2 regions of the Mesorhizobium sp. CA15 genome follow, and region 1 is predicted to be linked to the other one. Evidence: riboswitches for the same ligand, from Rfam matches in the RefSeq annotation. Region 1 holds a riboswitch; the other holds the start of a gene.
What was found. Region 1 has a riboswitch for S-adenosylmethionine ahead of LB515_RS27255 (O-succinylhomoserine sulfhydrylase). Riboswitches for the same ligand answer to the same signal wherever they lie in the genome.
Positions count from the first base shown of each region.

Region 2: another riboswitch for S-adenosylmethionine. It lies ahead of metX (homoserine O-acetyltransferase MetX); the one in region 1 lies ahead of LB515_RS27255 (O-succinylhomoserine sulfhydrylase).

Region 1 covers NZ_JAIUHQ010000030.1:120-8,215, forward strand. Annotated here, with positions in the region: gene LB515_RS27250 (2'-deoxycytidine 5'-triphosphate deaminase) at 44-1,138, opposite strand; SAM riboswitch at 1,255-1,332, shown strand; gene LB515_RS27255 (O-succinylhomoserine sulfhydrylase) at 1,389-2,579, shown strand; gene LB515_RS27260 (ceramide glucosyltransferase) at 2,661-3,806, opposite strand; gene apaG (Co2+/Mg2+ efflux protein ApaG) at 4,150-4,542, shown strand; gene LB515_RS27270 (Hsp33 family molecular chaperone) at 4,744-5,772, opposite strand; gene argF (ornithine carbamoyltransferase) at 5,897-6,808, opposite strand; gene LB515_RS27280 (aspartate aminotransferase family protein) at 6,825-8,024, opposite strand.
Region 2 covers NZ_JAIUHQ010000008.1:124,855-132,950, reverse strand. Annotated here, with positions in the region: gene LB515_RS15785 (sugar kinase) at 1-351, shown strand, start outside; gene LB515_RS15780 (prephenate/arogenate dehydrogenase family protein) at 689-1,624, opposite strand; gene hisC (histidinol-phosphate transaminase) at 1,631-2,734, opposite strand; SAM riboswitch at 2,881-2,958, shown strand; gene metX (homoserine O-acetyltransferase MetX) at 3,055-4,224, shown strand; gene metW (methionine biosynthesis protein MetW) at 4,304-4,918, shown strand; gene LB515_RS15760 (glycosyltransferase) at 5,274-6,266, shown strand; gene LB515_RS15755 (DUF1330 domain-containing protein) at 6,283-6,603, opposite strand; gene LB515_RS15750 (glycosyltransferase family 2 protein) at 6,938-7,867, shown strand; gene LB515_RS15745 (DUF1194 domain-containing protein) at 7,882-8,096, opposite strand, start outside.

The DNA of each region.
Region 1 (8,096 bases):
ATGGGACGGCGCGTCCCCTTCCGGACATCTCCCCACTTGGACCTCACCGCGCTGCCCGAAAATGCTTGGAGAGCTTCAAGCCCTGCGCCTGATAGTTCGAGCCGAGTTCGGTGCCGTAAAGCGCCTGCGGGCGTTTCAGCATATGTTCGTAGACGAGACGGCCGACGATCTGGCCGTGGTCGAGGATAAAAGGCACCTCGTGGCTGCGCACTTCAAGCACCGCGCGGCTGCCGCTGCCGCCGGCGGCGGAGTGGCCGAAGCCCGGATCGAAGAAGCCGGCATAGTGGACGCGGAACTCGCCGACCAGCGGATCGAAGGGTGTCATCTCGGCGGCATAGAGCGGCGGCACGTGCACGGCTTCTCGGCTGACCAAGATATAGAATTCGTCCGGATCGAGCACCAGTTCGCCGGCGCCGCTCTTGTAGATCGGCTCCCAGAAATCGACGACATCCTGGGCGGCGCGCTTGTCGACGTCGACCAGTCCGGTGTGGTGCTTGCCGCGGTAGCCGACAAGGCCGTCCTTGTCGCCGTCGAGATCGATGGAGAGCGCGATGCCGCCGCCTGAAATATTGGGCGGCTCGGTGGCGACCAGCATCTCGGCGCGGTGAAGGTCGCGCAGCTCATTCTCCGAGAGCACCGCGTTGCCGGTGCGGAAGCGGATCTGCGACAGCCGCGAGCCGGCGCGCACGACGATCGGGAAGGTGCGCGGGCTGACCTCGAGATAGAGCGGCCCGCGGTAGCCGGCGGCAATCTTGTCGAACTCATGGCCGCGATCGGTCATGACGCGCGTGAATATGTCGAGACGGCCGGTCGAGCTCTTCGGATTGGCCGAGGCGGATACGTTCGCCGGCAGCGTCAGGCTCTCGAGCAGCGGCACGATATAGACGCAGCCGGTTTCCAGCACCGCGCCCTCTGCAAGGCTGATCTCGTGCAGCTTCAGCCGCTCGAGCTTGTCGACGACCCGATGATCTGGACCCGGCAGGAACGAGGCACGCACGCGAAACGCCTTGTCGCCGAGCCTTAGATCGAGGCTGGCCGGCTGGATCTGGTCGGCGTCCAGCGCGCGCGGCGACTTCAGCGCCTTCGCCTCGAACAGCGCTGCGATGTCCTGATCCGGAAGAATGCCTGTTTGCCGCAAAGGCTGGCTCCGTTCACAAGGCCGGGCGAGGATCTAAGCGGGCTCTTGCCGCCCGGCTGGTACAAACCTCTTAATGAAGCCGGCAATTGACGCAAGCGCGGCGCGGGTCTAAAGGGTCGTTATCCCGTGGTGATTTGGCCGGTCGGCTTGCAGCCACGTTAAATAAGTCGCTAAAGGACCGTCGAGCCGCAAGGCTATATGGACCGGTTGCGACTTCGCGGCCGGTTTTTTTGTGTCTGAAAGCAGGGCTATGAGCACCAAGAAGCGCAACTGGAAACCTCAGACAGCACTCGTGCATGGCGGAACGTTGCGTTCCGGTTTCGGCGAGACATCCGAGGCGATGTATCTCACCCAAGGCTATGTCTACGAGACGGCGCAAGCGGCGGAAGCCCGCTTCAAGGGCGAGGAGCCGGGCTTCATCTATTCGCGCTACGCCAACCCGACCGTCGACATGTTCGAAAAGCGCATGTGCGCGCTCGAAGGCGCCGAGGATGCCCGCGCCACCGCTTCCGGCATGGCCGCAGTAACCGCCGCGCTGCTCTGCAGCGCCAAGGCCGGAGATCATATCGTCGCGGCGCGCGCCCTGTTCGGCTCCTGCCGCTGGGTGGTCGAGACGCTGGCGCCGCGCTACGGCATCGAGGCGACGCTGGTCGACGGCACCGACATCGCCAATTGGGAAAAGGCGATAAGGCCGAACACCAAGCTGTTCTTCCTGGAAAGCCCGACCAACCCGACGCTGGAGGTGGTCGATATCGCCGCCGTCGCCAGGCTCGCCAATTCGATCGGCGCGCGCTTGATCGTCGACAATGTCTTCGCCACGCCGCTGCAGCAGAAGCCCTTGCTGCTCGGCGCCCATATCGTCGTCTATTCGGCGACCAAGCACATAGACGGCCAGGGCCGCTGCCTCGGCGGCGTCATCCTGTCGGACAAGAAGTGGATCGACGAGAACCTGCACGACTATTTCCGGCACACCGGTCCCAGCCTGTCGCCCTTCAACGCCTGGACGCTGCTCAAAGGCCTGGAGACGCTGCCGCTGCGTGTGCGCCAGCAGACCGAGAGCGCCGGCAAGATCGCCGATTTCCTGGCCGAGCGGCCGGAGATCGCCCGTGTCATCTATCCGGGCCGCGCCGATCATCCGCAAGCGGATATCGTCAAGAAGCAGATGTCGGGAGGCTCGACGCTGATCTGCCTCGACGTCAAGGGCGGCAAGCAGGCGGCCTTTGCCTTCCAGAACGCGCTCGACATCGTGCTGATCTCCAACAATCTCGGTGACGCCAAGAGCCTGATCACCCATCCGGCGACGACGACGCACAAGAACCTGAGCGACGAGGCCCGCGCCGAGCTCGGCATCGGGCCAGGCACGCTGAGGCTCTCCGTTGGCCTGGAGGACAGCGACGATCTGCTGGAAGACGTGGAACAGGCCCTGAAGGCGGCAAAATAGAAGGCTGAGAACGCCGCGGCCCGAGCCTTCCAGAGCCGCAATTCCGGACGGAAACCGTTTCACACTTTTCCTGGAATTGCTCTAGGCGAGCTCCTCCAGCTCGGTCATCGCCTTGGTGCGGATGGTCATGGCGTTGCCGCGCCATTCGACGGCGCCGCCGAACCAGGCGCGCGCCCAGATGGCCGGCAGCAGGGCATCGCGCACGATCATCGCGGTTATGCTGCGCGGCGACAGGTACCAGCCCTTCGCAAAGGCCAGCAGCCATTCCGGCAGGTAGGCGATCGCCAGCACGCCCAAGGCCGTCGTGGGCAGGCTGACGCCGGCGCTTGCCGCCGCAATCAGCGCCAGCAGCAGCGGCACCGCAGCGCCAGTCAGGATCTCCGGCGCGAAGAACAGCGGAAAGGTAACCCGCCGCAGCCGCGCCCAGCGCGTCTGGCGCGACCAGACCTCGGCGAGCCTGCGCTGGCCGAGCGGCTGCTCGAATGGCGAGGCGACGAGGTTGACATTGAGCCCCAAGCCGTTGACCAGCTTGGTGGCCGCCGCGTCCTCGGCGACTTCGGCGGCCAAGGCCTGAATACCGCCATTGGCATCGAGCATCGGCTTGTTCCACAGCATGCTCTTGCCCTGGGCGAAGCCAAGGCCAAGCGCCTCGCCGGCATACTGCCAGCGCGCCTGCAGCGTGTTGAGGAAGGCGCATTCGACTTCGGCCCAAAACCCGTCCGGCCGCGAGCCGATCGGCGTCGAGCAGACGAGGCCGGTATCCGGCCGCCATGCCGCCATCAGGTGCTGGACATAGTCTCTCGGCATCAGCACGTTGGAATCGGCGAGGATCACCCAATCGTGTCTCGCCGCCTGCCAGCCCTTGACGCAGTTGTTGAGCTTGGGATTGGCGCTGACGCGATCGTCGCCGATCAGCAGCCGCGCAGGAATTTTGGGGTGGCGCGCGATCGCCGCATCGATCAGCTTGACCACCGGGTCTTCGGCATGCGCGACGCAGAAGATCAGCTCGTAGCGCGGCCAATCGAGCGAGAAGGCGCGCTGCAAGGTCTCCGGCGTGAACGGCTCGACGCCACGCGACGGCACGATGATGGAGACCGGCGGCCGCGCGCTGGAGGGCGGCGCGATGACATGCCGCCGCTTCAGCCGCGACGAGGCGAGCAGGATGCTGGCGAGATTGAAGGAAAGAAGCGCTGACGAAGCCAGGCCGGCTGCGATAGTCAGTTCCATCGAGATCTGGTCACCCCCGATAGAGAGTTTCACCGTTTCACGCAAACGGCGACCCACTCCATCTCCTTGTTTTCACGCAATTCCGGACGGAAGGCTACGGCGAAGGCGCCGAGCCTAACCGCTCGCGCTTTCCTGGAATTGCTTTAGGCCGCACGCGGCCGTTTCAACTGTTACAGAGCGCCCGAGTCGCCCGGCACGGTTTGTGCACACCAACATTGTCATGTGTCACCTAAATGACATTGTTTTTCGGCACCTGCACTTACAAGGCTGGCAGGATGGTCGGCGCTGCGTTTATCAAGAGCGGAGCGTGACATATTTTCCGCGGCGGCAACCGGAGTGGCCCATGTATCGCGCAGTGACGCGCAACATCGAAGTGCTGGTCAGGCCCTTCTATCTGGAGGACCGCTCCGATCCGTCCGAGAACCGCTATGTCTGGGGCTATCAGGTGACGATCGACAACCGCTCCGACGAGTTCGTGCAGCTTGTGTCGCGCTACTGGCACATCACCGACGGTCAGGGCCGGGTCGAGGAGGTGCGCGGCGCCGGCGTCGTCGGCGACCAGCCGGAACTCAATCCCGGCGACAGTTACCAGTACACCTCGGGCTGCCCGCTCTCGACGCCGTCAGGCATCATGGTCGGCCACTACACGATGCGCAACGGCCGCGGCGAGACGTTCGATATCGCCATTCCGGCTTTCTCGCTCGACATGCCAGGGACAAGGCGCACGGTGAATTAGACGTCGGCGACAGCCTCTTTCTCCCCGTTTCACGGGGAGAAATGCCCGGCAGGGCAATGACGGGCGGCGCCGGCCTTCTGAGATTTTCCTTGAGGCGGACGACCGCGTCGCCAGCGTGTCGCTATGATCGCCAACGTTGGCGCCGCCCTCATCCGCCCTTCGGGCACCTTCTCCCCGTGGAACGGGGAGAAGGAAGAGAGATCACTTCGCGAATTCAGCCGGGTCGAAGTCGTATTGGGTCGAGCAGAACTCGCAGGCGACATGGATGCCGCCCTCCTCGGTCGATTCCTTGATCTCCTCAGCCGAAAAGCCTTCGAGAATGCCGCGGATCTTGTCGCGCGAGCAGGAGCACTGGTCGGCGACAGGGACGCCGCGGAAAACGCGCACGCCGTGTTCGTGGAACAGCCGGTAGAGCAACCGCTCGGCGCCCACCGTCGGGTCGATCAACTCGGTCGGCTCGATCGTGCCGAGCAGCGCCAGCAACTCCTGCCAGGAATTGTCGGCCGGCTGGTCCGCAACGTCACGCGGATCGCCGTCGCCGCCGGAAATATCGGGAACGCGCATGCGTTCCGGCGACTGCGGCAGGAATTGCGCCAGGATACCGCCGGCGCGCCACTGCTCGCGCGCGCCGGCCGGGCCGGGCGTGACCAGCTTGGCGACCGACATCTTGATATCGGTCGGGATCTGCTCCGACTGCCGGAAATAGGTGCGCGCGGCATCCTCGAGCGAGGTGCCGTCGAGCTGGACGATGCCCTGGTAGCGCTGCGTATGCGCGCCCTGGTCGATGGTCAAGGCCAGGACGCCGTCGCCGAGCAGCGTCTGCTGCGAGGTCTCGCCGGCGGCGGTCAGCGCCTGCAGCCGGTCGGCATCGAAGCGCGCATAGGCGCGCAGCGCATGCGGCGTGGTGAAATCGGCCACCAGCATGTCGACCGGACCGTCGGTGCGGGTCTGCAGGATGAACTTGCCTTCGAACTTCAGCGAAGTGCCGAGCAGCACGGTGAGCACGCAGGCTTCCGCCAGCAGGCGGGCGACCGGCTCAGGGTAATCGTGGCGGCTCAGAATAGCATCGAGCATCGGCCCGAGCTGCACGGTGCGGCCGCGCACATCGAGCGGCGCGACCTCATAAGGCACGACATGATCGTCGCCGGCGAAGCCGAATTCACCGAGTTGGGGTTTATGCTCAGCCAAGGTCTGGGTTTCCAACATGACAATACTCCGGGGCGCAGCCATGCCGCCCGGTGAGCCGCATGCGTCGAAGCGCGTTCAATTTACGTGATGGCCCGCAAATAGGCATCACATGTCCCCAGATCAAGTTGAGCCCGATCGGGCCGGAAGCGGTCAGGTCCAGCCCTTCTCACGCGCCCAGACACCAGGCCAGCACCGCCTTCTGGGCGTGCAGCCGGTTCTCGGCCTCGTCGAAGACCACCGAATGCGGCCCGTCGATCACCTCGTCGGTGACCTCCTCGCCGCGATGCGCCGGTAGGCAGTGCATGAACAATGCATCGGGCTTGGCTTTTGCCATCAGCGCCGCATTGACCTGATAGGGCAGGAAGACGTTGTGGCCGCGGGCGCGATGCTCCTGGCCCATGGAGACCCAGCTATCGGTGACGACGCAGTCGGCCTGGTCGACGGCTTCCTCGGCGGACCTGGAAAACCGGACCTTACCGCCATTGGCTTTCGACCAGTCGACATATTTCTCGAAAGGCTCGCTGCCTTCCGGCACCGCGATATTGAGGTTGAAGCTAAACCGCGCCGAGGCCTCCAGGAGCGAATGCAGCACATTGTTGCCGTCGCCGGTCCAGGCGAAGGTCTTGCCGGACACCGGGCCGCGATGCTCCTCAAAGGTCATGATGTCGGCCATGAGCTGGCAGGGATGCGTGTCGTCGGTCAGCCCGTTGATGACCGGAACGGTGGCGTTCTCGGTGAGCTCCAGCAGCCGGTCGTGCGAGGTGGTGCGGATCATGATGGCGTCGACATAGCGCGACAGCACTTTCGCCGTGTCGGCGATTGTCTCCGAACGGCCGAGCTGCATCTCGGTGCCGGTCAACATGATAGTCTCGCCGCCGAGCTGGCGCATGCCGACATCGAAGGACACGCGAGTGCGCGTCGACGGCTTGTCGAAGATCATGGCCAGCACCTTGCCATCGAGCGGTTTTGAACGCTCACCTGCCTTGAGCCTGGTCTTTCGCGCCACCGCGTCGTCCAGCATGATGCGCAGGTCGCCCGCGGAAACGGCGGACAGATCGGTGAAGTGGCGAACACTCATCGGCAGGTTCCAGAAATTATTTGGCGGCTTCGGCGGCAATCGCGTCGGTCAGGCGCTTGGCGCCGCCGCGAATGCGCTCCAGCGCCACGCCGATCTCCTCGTCGGTGACGGTGAGCGGCGGCAGGAGGCGGATGACGTTGTCGCCCGCCGGCACGGCAAGCAGGTGCTGGTCGCGCAGCGCCATGTTCACCTTGGCGTTGGGCATGGCGCATTTCAGGCCGAGCATAAGGCCGGTTCCCCTGATGCCCTCGATGACGTCGGGGAATTCATCGGCCACCGCCGCAAGGCCCTGCTTCAGAAGCAGCGCCTTGCGCTGCACGTCCTCGAGGAAGCCGTCGGCCAGCACCACGTCGAGCACGGCGTTGCCGACGGCCATCGCCAGCGGATTGCCGCCGAAGGTGGTGCCGTGCACGCCGGCCGTCATGCCGGTCGCCGCCTCGTCGGTGGCAAGGCAGGCACCCATCGGAAAGCCGCCGCCGATGCCCTTGGCGATCGCCATCAGATCGGGCGTGACGCCTGACCATTCATGCGCGAACAGCTTGCCGGTGCGGCCAATGCCGCACTGGACCTCGTCGAAGATCAAAAGCAGGCCGTGCTTGTCGCAGAGTTGCCGCAGCCGCTTCAGCGATTGCGTCGGCACCGGGCGTATGCCGCCCTCGCCTTGCACCGGCTCGATCAGGATCGCCGCGGTTTCCGGCGTGATCGCCTTTTCAGCGGCGTCGATGTCGTCGAAAGCGACCTGGTCGAATCCCTCGACCTTCGGGCCGAAGCCTTCGAGGTATTTGTATTGGCCGCCGGCGGCGATCGTCGCCAGCGTGCGGCCGTGAAAGGCACCCTCGAAGGTGATGATGCGGAAGCGCTCGGGATGGCCCTTGACGAATTGATAGCGCCTGGCCGTCTTGATGGCGCATTCCAGTGCCTCGGCACCGGAATTGGTGAAGAACACCTTGTCTGCAAAGGTCGCCTCAGTCAGCCGCTCGCCCAGCCGGCGCTGTTCCGGGATCTCATAGAGGTTGGAGACGTGCCACAGCTTGGCGGCCTGCTCGGTGAGCGCCGCGACCAGATGCGGATGGCCGTGGCCCAGCGAATTCACCGCGATGCCGCCGGCGAAGTCGAGATATCGCTCGCCCTTGTCGGTGACCAGCCAGGTCCCCTCCCCGCGGTCGAAAGCCAGGGGTGCGCGGGCAAAGGTCTCGTAAAGCGCCGAACCGCTCATTATATGCGTCTCCGGAACCGGAAATCAAAAAAGCCGCCAATGCGGCGGCCTTTGCGGCTTATCATGTTTTTC
Region 2 (8,096 bases), on a different contig from region 1:
CACGCGCTCGACCCAGAAAGCGCCTGCGCCGACCTCGCCTCGCGCACCGATGCCTTTGTCGCGGTGACCGGCGGCGCGGCCGGCACCTGGTGGCACGACCGCGCGACTCGGCGCGTGCGCCATGTCGAGGCGCCGAAGGTCAAGGCGATCGACACGCTCGCCGCCGGCGACGTCTTCCACGGCGCCTTCGCCGTCGGCCTCGCCGAGGCCATGCCCATGGAGGAAGCCCTGCGCTTTGCCAGCGCCGCCGCGGCGCTCAAATGCCTGCGCTTCGGCGGCCGCCTCGGCGCGCCGGATCGGGCCGAAACGCTGGCGATGATGGCGGCGCACTGGCCGCCAGCCCAGGGCTAGAACGCAAGAGTATCTCGGCTATTTCTGCGAAATCGGCACAAACGCTGGGGTTGGCGTAAGCCGCTCAACCTCGTCATTCCAGGGCGGAGCAGCCGCGAAGCGGCGTCGCGGAGACCCTGGAATCCATCCCGTGACCTGAGCCATGGAATGCGGCGGAGCAGAATTCTGCACCGCGACAGCGCTCGGAAGTCACGGAATGATCCTCGGGTCTGCGCGCGTCGCTTCGCTCCTTGCTCCGCCCGTGGATGACGATCGCGATGGGCGTTTCGGCCAATCTCCAGCGCATGCGCCTGCCCACGCTGACAGGTCAATCCACGCCAGAGAACGAGGAAAAAGCCTAAGGCTTCGCCGGGTGCTCGACCGCCTGGCGACCAAAATCCGGCACATCGATATCCTGGCCGGCCTCGATGATCGAGCGGCGGATTGCGCGGGTGCGGGTGAAGAGGTCGAACAGCTTCTCGCCGTCGCCCCAACGGATCGCCCGCTGCAGCGAGGCCAGATCCTCCGAGAAACGCGCCAGCATCTCCAGGATCGCGTCCTTGTTGTGCAGGCACACGTCGCGCCACATGGTCGGGTCGGAGGCGGCAAGGCGGGTGAAGTCGCGGAAGCCGGAAGCGGAATATTTGATGACTTCGCTCTTGGTCACCGCTTCCAGATCGTCCGCCGTGCCGACGATGTTGTAGGCGATGATATGCGGCAGGTGCGACACGATCGCCAAGGTCATGTCGTGGTGCTGCGGGTCCATCGTGTCGATGTTGGAGCCGCAGCGCCGCCAGAATTCTGAAAGCGTCTCGAGCGCCGCGGGATCGGTGCCCGGCAGCGGCGTGAAGATGCACCAGCGATTCTCGAATAGATCGGCAAAGCCGGCATCGGGTCCGGACTTTTCCGTGCCGGCCAGCGGATGTCCGGGGATGAAGTGCACGCCTTCGGGCACACGCGGCTGCATTTGCGCGATGACGGAGGCTTTGGTCGAGCCGACATCGGTGAGAATGGCGCCCTTCTTCAGCGCAGGCGCGATCTCGGCCGCAACCTCGCCGGACGAGCCGACCGGAACCGAGACGATGACGAGATCGGCGTCACGCACCGCTTGGCTGGCGTCGGTGCTGTAAGAATCGCCAAGGCCAAGCTCCTCGGCGCGTTTGAGCGTCGAAGCGCTGCGCGTCGCTATGGCGATATGGCGCGCCAGGCCCTCGCGGCGGATGACGCGGGCGAGCGACGAGCCGATCAGGCCGATGCCGACCAGCGCTATTTTCTCGAACATCGGTGACGCCATGGTGTTCTAGCTTTTCAGGAAGGTCGTGAGCGCATCGATGACGCCGCGATTGGCTTCCTCGGTGCCGACGCTCATGCGCAGCGCGTTGGGGAAGCCGTAGCCGGTGACGCGGCGAAGGATGTAGCCGCGCGCGCTCAGATAATCGTCCGCGGCCGCGGCCGAATGTTTCTCGCCGTCGGGGAAATGGATCAGCACGAAATTGCCGACGCTCGGCGTGACACGCAGGCCGAGCCCGGTCAGCTCGGCGCTGAGCCAGGCCAGCCATTTCTCGTTATGCGCCACGCTGCGCTCGATATGGGCGCGGTCGCGGATCGCGGCGATGCCGGCCTCAATCGCTGTAGCGTTGACGTTGAAGGGGCCGCGAATGCGGTTGATCGCATCGACGATATGCGCCGGCCCGTACATCCAGCCGATACGCGCGCCGCCGAGCCCGAGCTTGGAGAAGGTGCGGGTCATCACCACGTTCTCGGAACTGCCGGCGAGCTCGATGCCGGCCTCGTAGTCGTTGCGCCGCACATATTCGGCATAGGCCGCGTCGAGCACCAGGAGCACGTTCTTCGGCAATGCAGCGTGCAGCCGGCGCACTTCCTGGAACGGCACATAGGTGCCCGTCGGATTGTTGGGATTGGCGAGGAACACGATCCGCGTCGCCGGCGTCACCGCGGCCAAAATCGCGTCGATGTCGGCGCGCTCCTCGGTCTCCTTCACCGCCACCGGCTTGGCGCCCGCCGCCTGGATATAGATTTTGTAGACCATGAAGGCGTGCTCGGTGAACACGGCCTCGTCGCCCGGCGCGAGATAGGTCTGCGCCAGCAGCCCCAGGATCTCGTCGGAGCCGTTGGAGCAGATGATGTTGGCCGGATTCAGCCCATGCACCTCGGCGATCGCCTCGCGCAGCCGGCGGGCGGTGCCATCGGGATAGACATCGAGCTTCGCCGCCACTTCGCGCGCGGCCTCGATCGCCTTCGGCGAGGGCCCGAGCGGGTTTTCGTTCGCCGACAGCTTATAGACCTTCGTCACGCCGGCCGGCGCGGTGCTTTTTCCCGGCACATAGGCCTCGATGTCCATGATGCCCGCGCGGGGCGTCGGACGGGGCTGATCCTGCTTCATGTCACAAATCCGTCGAGAAGGCCTTCAAGGCCGCAGCGGAAATACAGGCCACGGGCTGGAATGTCGAGTGCCGCCGGCTGGCACCCGCATCCGGTCGCGAGGAGGCCACCCGTTGACGAAGCGCGGCGCTGGTCCTAGAAGGATTGCCAGACTCCCGTGGTGATTTGGCCGGTCGGCTTGCAGCCACGTTAAACAACTCGCTAAAGGGCCGTTTGCAACCTGTAACCGGCTTTGCGACGGCAATGCCGGTTTTTTATTGTCCGCTGCCGGCCGGACACCGCGTCGGGACGAGACCGATGCGGGACAGGATGAGGACGGACATGGCCGCTCAGCGTGCTGCAAGAACCAACGACGAGGCCGACCATCCGTCGAGCCCGGTGCTGCGGTTCGGCCCGGACAAGCCGCTGAAGCTCGACGCCGGAACGCTGCTCTCGCCCTTCCAGATTGCCTACCAGACCTATGGCACGCTCAACGACGCGCGTTCCAATGCCATCCTCGTCTGCCATGCGCTGACCGGCGACCAGCACGTCGCCAACACCAATCCGGTGACCGGCAAGCCGGGCTGGTGGGAGGTTCTGATCGGCCCCGGCAGGATCATCGACACCAACCGTTTCTTCGTCATCTGCTCCAACGTCGTCGGCGGCTGCCTCGGCTCGACCGGCCCGGCCTCGACCAACCCGGCGACCGGCAAGCCCTACGGGCTCGACCTGCCGATCATCACCATCCGCGACATGGTGCGCGCGCAGACGATGCTGGTCGATCATTTCGGCATCGAGAAGCTGTTTTGCGTCCTTGGCGGCTCGATGGGCGGCATGCAGGTTCTGGAATGGGCGGCGAGCCATTCGGAGCGCGTGTTCTGCGTCCTGCCCATCGCCACCGGCGCCCGCCATTCCTCGCAGAACATCGCCTTCCATGAAGTCGGCCGACAGGCCGTCATGGCCGATCCCGACTGGCATGGCGGCAAATATCTCGATTTCGGCAAGCGGCCGGAAAAAGGGCTCGCCGTCGCGCGCATGGCCGCTCATATCACCTACCTTTCGGAAGCCGCGCTCCACCGCAAGTTCGGCCGCAATTTGCAGGACCGCGAGGCGCTGACCTTCGGCTTCGACGCCGATTTCCAGATCGAGAGCTATCTGCGCCATCAGGGCATGACCTTCGTCGACCGCTTCGACGCCAATTCCTACCTCTATCTGACCCGCGCGATGGACTATTTCGATCTTGCCGCCGATCACGGCGGGCGCCTCGCCGACGCCTTCGCCGGTACCAAGACGCGTTTTTGCCTGGTTTCCTTCACCAGCGACTGGCTGTTCCCGACCGAGGAGAGCCGATCGATCGTGCATGCCTTGAACGCGGCGGGCGCTTCCGTCTCCTTCGTCGAGATCGAAACCGATCGCGGCCACGACGCCTTCCTGCTCGACGAGCCGGAACTGTTCGCGGCCATCAACGGCTTCATCGCCTCCGCCGCCCGCGCCAGGGGGCTAAGCCTATGACCCCGAACCGAAGGTCAGCGAACGCAAAAAGTCGCCGACTTTTCGGACCGGGATCATGCGCTATGCAGGAGGCGAAGCCATGAGCGTCAATCGCGCCCAGCGTGTCGACCTCGAGGTCGTCACTGATCTCATCCCGGCCAATTCGCGCGTCCTCGATGTCGGCTCGGGCGACGGACTGCTTCTGGAACTCCTGCAGGAGACCAAGCAGGTCGACGGCCGCGGGCTGGAACTGTCGCAGCGCGGCGTCAACGAATGCGTGGCGCGCGGCCTTTCCGTCGTCCAGGGCGATGCCGACAAGGACCTCGAATTCTATCCCGACAAGGGCTTCGACTTCGTCGTGCTCTCACAGACCCTGCAGGCGACCCGGAACCCGAAGCTGGTGCTCGACGAGCTGCTTCGTATCGGCAACCGCGCCATTGTCTCCTTCCCCAATTTCGGCCACTGGCGCGTGCGCTTCTCGCTGTTGGTCAAGGGCAGGATGCCGGTCACCAAGGACCTGCCCTACTCCTGGTACGACACGCCCAACATCCATTTCTGCACCATCCGCGACTTCGTCAACCTGTGCGAGGAGCTCGGCGCGACCGTCGAGAAGGCAACCGCGCTCGACGCCAACGGCCAGAAGATCGGCCTGTCGATGCCCTGGTGGTTCTGGAATTTTTTTGGTCAGCAGGCGGTGTTTTTGCTGAGGCGATGACGGAAATGCGTTTCTTTCGTCGATCGCCGGCACATCGTCGCGCAGCGGTAGCAATCATCTTGCAGGTTTGATGGTTTCCGCCGGGCTAGGCCATCCGCTGGAATGGTTCGGCGGGCGACGTCTGCTGGAGCTGCCGGATTATTCGCGAGATTCCCGCGCCCAGCTACTGCGTGCGCTGACACAGGGGCGGTCCTCTACCGGCGTCTATGCAATCAAGCTCTTTGCGAGTGAGTTCGCACAACTTGCCGATAAGATAGCTCATCTGACAAATTCGCAGCGCATAATTGCATCCCGATCGTTTGACAGCATGCTGTTAGGACTATAGCCACAGGGTTGATCAACCGGTTGTGCCGCGATGGCTGAACATCCCACCTATTCTATCGTCTTGGAGATGGAGAATGCCAAATCCATCGACTGGGACGAGATTGGCCTTGGGCTGAAGGCCTTGGCGCGCGAGATCGCCCAGGCTTCCGCTACCGGATATCCGAAGCCGAAGGTCATAATCTCGCACGGCGGCCTCGAAACTGACGCAGTCTCACTGCGAAGCAGCATCGGAGCTGAAGCGCCACAACTGGAGCAGGTTGCCTATCTGGCCTTCGCGGCGTTCCCTGGCGGCAGATATTACGACCTCAAGAACAACGGCATTCCCTCGTGCGAAGGGAGCGTCCTTGTTTTTCTCGATTCCGATACAGTTCCGGAACGGAACTGGCTCTCAACTCTACTGAAACCCTTCGTCGACCGGCCCGAAACCATCTGTGTGAATGGACACACCTATCTTTCATACGATGACTTCTTCTCGCGAACCTTCGCGTTGATCTGGTTTTTCCCGATGGCTGATGGAGACGAGAGATTCGCCTCGAAGCGTGCTCTCAACGCCAACAACATCGCCTTTCGGCACGACTGGATATCCAGTCACCCATTTCCAGCCCACAACGGCTTCAAGGTCTCGTGCACGTTGCTGATGCACCAGCTTTGGAGCGAAGGCCACAAGATAGTCAACGTGGACGCACGCGTTCACCACTACTCGCCGCGGGGCTGGGGGTTCTTCTTTTGGCGCGCGCTGGTAACCGGCAGGGACGCCGATCGAAAATTCGTCGAGCTTCATGCACCTGGCAGGGCTCGGCGTATCGTCAAATCCTTCACGCGCTGGGGGACTATGTCTTGGCGCACGATCCGGCGAGTGACAGGCCATGCGCGGCAGACCGGGATGCCGTTCTGGCAAATCCCGTTTGCTGTCATTGTCGGACTGGCGTTCTATACTCTGGCGTTTTTCGGCCATTTCAGCCTGGCGGCCGGCCTTGTCCGCGACGAGGTCGAAATGGTGCCGGACTATATCGGGCACAGCTAACGTCAATCTTTTCCCGCTAGCCAAGCACATCCGTAGCCTTGTGCGGATGCTCGACGCCGTCGACGAAGATCACGTCGGACTGCGAGTTCTCGGTGCGCAGCGAAAGGATCGCCTGATAGGCCGGTGAATTGTACCAGTCCCGCATGTGCTGCCTGCCGGGGAATTCGATGACGATCAGGTGCCCGGGCCAGCTGTTCTCGACGACCTCGACGTCGCCGCCGTGGACGACGAAGCGCCCGCCGAACGGCGCCAGCGTGGCGTCTATCCTCTCGAGATATTCGAGTATCCAGGGACCCGGAGTGACTTGGCGCATATGGGCAACGGCGTAAGCGGTCATGATCCTGCTCCTTGATGAAACAAAGCCGATCGGTCGGCTTCTTGGAGATCACCATGCGGCAGCTAGGTAGTTCGGTCGATTACCTCAGAAATAATCGGGACAAAACCGTCCGTTGGTTCCTGTTGGCGGGCCGCCTAATCAACAGGAAGGCCAGTTGTGTTGCCATCAGACCGCAATGTTGCGGAAAAACCGCTAATTTCGGCATTTCTCGGCCGGCCTGGCGTGACACAAAGGGGGGTTTTTTGTAGCGTCGGCCGCAAATCAGAGGTGGGACACGAAGATAGCCATCGGACCCATCCGACAAACGCTAGATCCGACCGGTGGTGGCAGCCCGATGTCGAGCCAGGACGTTCCGCTGATCTCAGTGATCACGCCAACCCACAATCGCCGCAGCCAGGTCGTGCGCGCGGTGGAAAGCGTTCTGGCGCAGACACTTACCCGCTTCGAGCACATTGTGGTCGACGACGGTTCGACCGACGGGACGGCCGCTGCGCTCGCCGAAATCCGCGACCCGAGGCTGATTTATGTCGGCGCCAAATGGCGCGGCGCCAATGCCGCGCGCAATGCGGGCATCGAACGCGCACGGGCGCCGGTCGTGACGTTTCTCGATTCGGACGACGTCTATCTGCCGGACCGGCTGGAACGAACACTGGCGCGCTTCGACCAGAACCCCTCGCTCGAAGTCCTCATCAGCTCGTTCGTATCGCTGAAGGGCGGCCGCAGCACCAAATGCATCAATCGCGACGCCTTCCTCGACAAGAGCACGCTGCAGCGCGCCCTGGTCTCGCAGACCATCTTCATTGCCGGCTCGGCGATCACCGCAAGGCGCGAGTCGCTGCTCGCGATCGGCGGCTATGACAGCGACATCACGCGCATGCAGGATCGCGAATTGCTGCTGCGCTTTGCCCAACGCGGCGGCGCCTTGCTGTCCGAGGACATCGACTGGAAGAAGTACAATTCGGAGAATTCGATCTCAGGCCGCCGCGATGGCTATGTCGAGGCCTATGCCAGTCTGATCGACAAGCATCCTTATATCGCCGACCGCTATCCCGACGTTCCGCCTTACATGATAGCGCGCCAGATCATCGCCGATATCCTCAAGGGCAGGTTGCCGCAGGCGTTTTCGGGCTATCATGCCAACCGTTCGTCCAAGTCGCTCGGCTACTCGCCCGCCGAACTCTTGCGCGGCTATGTCGTCGGCCGCCGCTGGCGGCGCGATTGCTACGACGAGTTCCGCGCCAAATACGGCGCCCGGGCGGTCTGAGAACCGCAAGACGGCTATCTGTCGAGTTCCGGGAAATAAGGATCGGAAAACCGCTGCCGCAGGCGCTCGCCCAGCAGGCAATCGACCGGCATCGCATCCTCGACGTGGAAGGATCTGGCGCCTGTCAGGCCGCTGACTTCCTGGACCAGCTTGCGGCGGACGGCGGTCGAGAATTCGGACGCCGCATAGATCGGCAGCACGAACGAACCGGCTCCTCCGGTCACGCAGT